Regions from separate parts of the Nocardioides zeae genome, predicted to be linked through region 1. Evidence: riboswitches for the same ligand, from Rfam matches in the RefSeq annotation. Region 1 holds a riboswitch; the other holds the start of a gene.
The links. Region 1 has a riboswitch for S-adenosylmethionine ahead of thrC (threonine synthase). Riboswitches for the same ligand answer to the same signal wherever they lie in the genome.
Positions count from the first base shown of each region.

Region 1 (2,389 bases):
GTCGTGACCGGCCGTCCCGCGCGCCAGGTGCTGGCCCTCGGCGGCCTCGACGAGGTGGGCGAGCTGGTGCACGACGCGGGCAGCGACCTCTACGTCTTCGGTCAGTACGGCAACGAGCGCTGGGACACCCAGGACCGCCGCGTGCGCTCCCCGCGCCCGCCGCAGGGGCTGTCGTCGTTCCTCCTGGGTCTGCCGAAGGTGCTGCGCACCGCCAAGGCCGAGGACGCGTACGTCGAGGAGAAGGGCCTCGCGATCGCCGTGCACACCCGGCGGCTGGAGGACCCGCAGGCCGCGTACGACCGGTTGCTGCCCCTCGTCACCGAGCTGGCCGCCGCCCACGACCTCGGCGTCGAGCCGGGCCGCAACGTCATCGAGGTGCGCTCGCCCGGCATGCACAAGGGGGAGGCCGTGAAGGTCCTCGTGCGCGAGACGCGGGCCGGTGGCTTCCTCTTCGGCGGTGACGACCTCGGCGACGTCGAGGCCTTCCACGCCGTCGCCGAGCTCCGCCGCCAGGGCCTCCCGACGCTCCTGGTGGCCTCGGCCTCCGAGGAGGAGAGCGCGCTCGCCGACCTGGCGGACGTCGTCGTCGAGGGCCCCGACGGGGTGCTCGACCTGCTGCGCCGCCTCACAGCCGACGCCGCCTCCGTGCGCACCTGACACGCGGCGTACCCGCTCCTCCCCGCTCCGCCGGGGCGGAGCCTGCCCATCGCGTGTCTCATGATGTGGCGCATCGTCCTACATCGTGGGACTGCGATTAGGACCCCGCGGCGGCGTCCTCCTAACCTGCTGCACAGCTCATCGAGAGGGACTGAGGGAACGGCCCGACGACGTCCCGGCAACCGCCACGAACTCCCCGTCGCACCACTGCGGCGGTCGTGGAAACGGTGCCAAATCCGCCCACGGCGACCGTCGCCGCGGGGAAGATGAGGAGGAGGACTCATGAGCACGTCTGTCGTCGAGACCAGCCCCGCCCCCGCCGAGGACGCCGGGGCCACGCCTGGCCACGGTCTCCGGGAGGGCGCGTTCGGCAACGCCACGGCCCTCGCCTGCCGCGAGTGCGGCCACCAGGTGGACCTCGGTCCCTTCTACGCCTGTCCCGAGTGCTTCGGTCCCCTCGAGGTCGCCTACGAGTTCCCCGCGGTGACCCGCGCCGAGATCGAGGCCGGCCCGCGCAACATCTGGCGCTACAAGGCGCTGCTGCCGGTGCCCGCCGACATCGAGACCAGCCCCAACACCGAGCCCGGGTTCACCCGGCTGCTCGAGGCGACGAACCTCGCCGCCACGCTCGGCCTCGAGAAGCTGTGGGTGAAGGACGACTCGACCAACCCCACGAACTCCTTCAAGGACCGCGTCGTCGCCTGCGCGCTGAGCGCCGCCCGCGAGCTCGGCAGCCGCGTCTTCGCCTGCCCCTCGACCGGCAACCTGGCCAACGCCGTCGCCGCCGCCGGTGCGCGCGCCGGCATCAAGACCGTGGTCTTCATCCCGAGCAACCTCGAGACGCCGAAGGTCGTCAACTCGGCCGTCTTCACCGACTCGCTCGTCGCGGTCGAGGGCAACTACGACGACGTCAACAAGCTCGCCTCCGAGATCGCGGGGGAGGAGGACGGCTGGGCGTTCGTCAACGTCAACGTGCGGCCGTTCTACGCCGAGGGCTCCAAGACGCTCGGCTACGAGATCGCCGAGCAGCTCGGCTGGCGCCTGCCCGACCAGGTCGTCATCCCCGTCGCCTCGGGCTCGCAGCTCACCAAGGTCGACAAGGCGTTCCAGGAGCTCATCAAGCTGGGTCTCGTCGAGGACAAGCCCTACAAGATCTTCGGCGCGCAGGCCACGGGCTGCTCGCCCGTGTCGGCCGCGTTCAAGGACGGCAAGAAGGTCGTCCGCCCGGTCAAGCCCGACACCATCGCGAAGTCGCTCGCCATCGGCAACCCGGCGGACGGCCCCTACGTGCTCGACGTCTGCCGCCGCACCGGCGGTGTCGTCGAGGACATCAGCGACGACGAGGTGCGCGAGGCGATCGTGCTGCTCGCCCGCACCGAGGGCATCTTCACGGAGACCGCGGGCGGCACCACCGTCGGCGTCCTCAAGAAGCTCGTCGAGACCGGCCAGCTCGACACGTCCCTCGAGACCGTCGTCATCAACACCGGCCACGGCCTCAAGACGCTCGACGCCGTCGCCGACCGCGTCGCTCCCGCCGCGACCATCGCGCCGACGTACGCCGCGTTCGCCGCCACCGGTCTCGCCTGACCGTCCCCCTCCCGCCGAAGCCGAGGAACTCCCGTGTCGATCTCCGTCCGCATCCCGACCATCCTGCGCACCTACACGGGCGGCGCGTCCGAGGTCGAGGCCTCCGGGGCCACCCTGGCCCAGGTCATCGACGACCTCGAGGCCA
Region 1 covers NZ_JAUTAN010000001.1:2,188,289-2,190,677, reverse strand. The annotation lists gene otsB (trehalose-phosphatase) at 1-657, shown strand, start outside; SAM riboswitch class I at 793-930, shown strand; gene thrC (threonine synthase) at 940-2,244, shown strand; gene QE405_RS10455 (MoaD/ThiS family protein) at 2,278-2,389, shown strand, end outside.

Region 2 (2,389 bases), 1.9 Mb from region 1:
AAGGGGGAGGTGCCCGGCACCTTCAGCAGCGGCAGCGAGAGCAGTCGCAGGCCGTCGGCGTCGAGTGCCGTTGCCACCTCCGGGTGCGCGAGGATCCCCTTGGGCTCCGACGCGAACAGGAGACGCGACCCGTCGCGGTGGTAGTGCAGGGGTTTCACTCCGAGGTGGTCGCGGACGAGCCAGACCTCCTGGGCAGCCGAGTCCCAGACGGCGAAGGCGAAGATGCCGTTGAGGTGCTCGACCGCCCGAGGGCCCCACTGCGCCCATGCCGCGAGCAGCACCTCGGTGTCGGTCCCGGTGGTGAAGCCGTGTCCGGCACGGCGCAGGACGGCGCGCAGCTCGCGGAAGTTGTAGAGCTCGCCGTTGTAGGTGAGCACGAGCTCGCCGCGCCGCTCCGGAAGGGGCAGCACCCGCGGTTGCTGCCCGTGCTCGGGGTCGATGACGGCCAGGCGGCGGTGACCCAGGACGGCCTGCGACGACGACCAGATGCCAGCCCCGTCGGGCCCGCGATGCCCCTGCGCGTCGTTCATCGCGGCGACGGCGTCCGTCGCCCCTGCCGTGCGTCCGGTCACGTCGACCAGGCCCGAGATCGCGCACATCGAGGTACCCCCTCCAGCTCCCGCAGATCTGCGACCGGTTCCCGGTCGTCTGTCGTGCGGTTTCCGATGTATGTCGACCAAGTTAGTGTTATTTGAACGGGCTAGCGAATTGTCTCACTTCGTGGACATGCGGATCGTGAGGCCGATGTCGCGGCCGGGCGTCGTAGCCTCGTCCGGCGTCACGAGTGCCAGCGCCAAGCCCCGGCTCGCTGGCCGGCAACCCTCCTCCGCGGTGGGGTGCCCCGGGTGAGGACGTGGCTCGTGCCGACCGGCGCGGGCAAGTGCGGACCCGGCCCGACCGGGTCAGAGCCAGGAGGCCCCATGATCACCACGCCGACCCCGCCCGCGGACGCGGCCACCGCCGTGGCCCCCGCCGACCCCGTCACCCTCGTCGCCCCCGTCGCCCCCGTGCTGGGACACGGTCTCGAGGCCCCGCTCGTGACCGGAGGCAGCGTCGCCTACGCGAACCTCGACATCGCGGCCAGCGCGCCCGTGCTGAGTGCCGTCCACGACGAGGTGGAAGCGTTCCTCCCTTGGTACGCCAGCGTCCACCGCGGCGCTGGCTACGCCTCGAAGGTCGCGACCGACGCCTACGAGCGGTCCCGCGCCACCATCGGCGCTTTCGTCGGCGCGCGTCCTGACGACGTCGTGGTGCTCACGGCGCAGACGACCGACGCTCTCAACCTCCTGGCCAGGGCGGTGCCGGGACGCGCCGTGCACCTCGACCTCGAGCACCACGCCAACCTGCTGCCGTGGCGGCGCCCGGGTGACACGGCGGTGCCGGCGCGCAGCACCCTCGCCGAGACACTGGCCGCGCTGGAGCGGGAGCTGCGCCGGGAGCCCGCGGCCCTGTTGGCCGTCACCGGTGCGTCCAACGTCACCGGCGAGATCCTGCCGATCGCCCGACTCTCCGATCTGGCCCACCGCCACGGCGCCCGGATCGCGGTGGACGCCGCGCAGCTCGCGCCTCACCGTCGGGTCGACCTCGCCTCGACGGACGTCGACTACCTGGCTCTGTCCGGCCACAAGCTCTACGCGCCCTACGGTGCGGGGGCGCTCGTCGGTCGCCGCGACTGGCTCGACGCCGCGCCTCCGAAGCTGTCGGGGGGTGGTGCCGTCCGCCGCGTGTGGGCCGACGACGTCGACTGGGGCGTGGCCCCGGCGCGCCACGAGGCGGGGTCCCCCAACGTCGTCGGTGCGCTCGCGCTCGCCGCGGCCTGCCGCGCCATCGAGGCGCTCGGAGCGGGGGTGGTGACCTCCCACGAGGAAGCGCTGACCGCGGCCCTGCGCACCGGGCTCGCCGCCGTACCGGGCGTGCGCCTCCTCGACCTCTGGCCTGGCGAGGTCGATCGCATCGGGGTCGTCAGCTTCACCGTCGACGGCGTGCCGGCCGAGCTCGTCGCGCAGGTGCTCTCGGCCGAGCACGGGATCGGGGTCCGCGACGGACGGTTCTGCGCCCACCTGCTGCTCGACCGCCTCAGTCCCGGGCGGACCGCGGTGCGGGCGAGCGTGGGGCTGGGCACGGCGGGCAGTGAGGTCGACAGGCTGGTGCGGGGCGCTGCCGCCCTCGTGCAGCACGGCCCGCAGTGGCGCTACGCCGGGGCCGACGAGGGATACGTGCCGCTCGAGGACCCCCGGGTGCTCACGCCCTGGGTCCAGCTGCGGGCGCCTGGTCCTCCATCGTGTTGACCATGAACTGGGCGGCGTGGGTGACGTACGCCCAGAACTGCGCGTCCTGCTCCTCGGTCAGCTCGACGGAGTCGAGGCCGGCACGGAAGTGCACGAGCCAG
Region 2 covers NZ_JAUTAN010000001.1:313,681-316,069, forward strand. The annotation lists gene asnB (asparagine synthase (glutamine-hydrolyzing)) at 1-599, opposite strand, end outside; SAM riboswitch class IV at 777-889, shown strand; gene QE405_RS01460 (aminotransferase class V-fold PLP-dependent enzyme) at 921-2,288, shown strand; gene QE405_RS01465 (globin) at 2,242-2,389, opposite strand, start outside.
Region 2: another riboswitch for S-adenosylmethionine. It lies ahead of QE405_RS01460 (aminotransferase class V-fold PLP-dependent enzyme); the one in region 1 lies ahead of thrC (threonine synthase).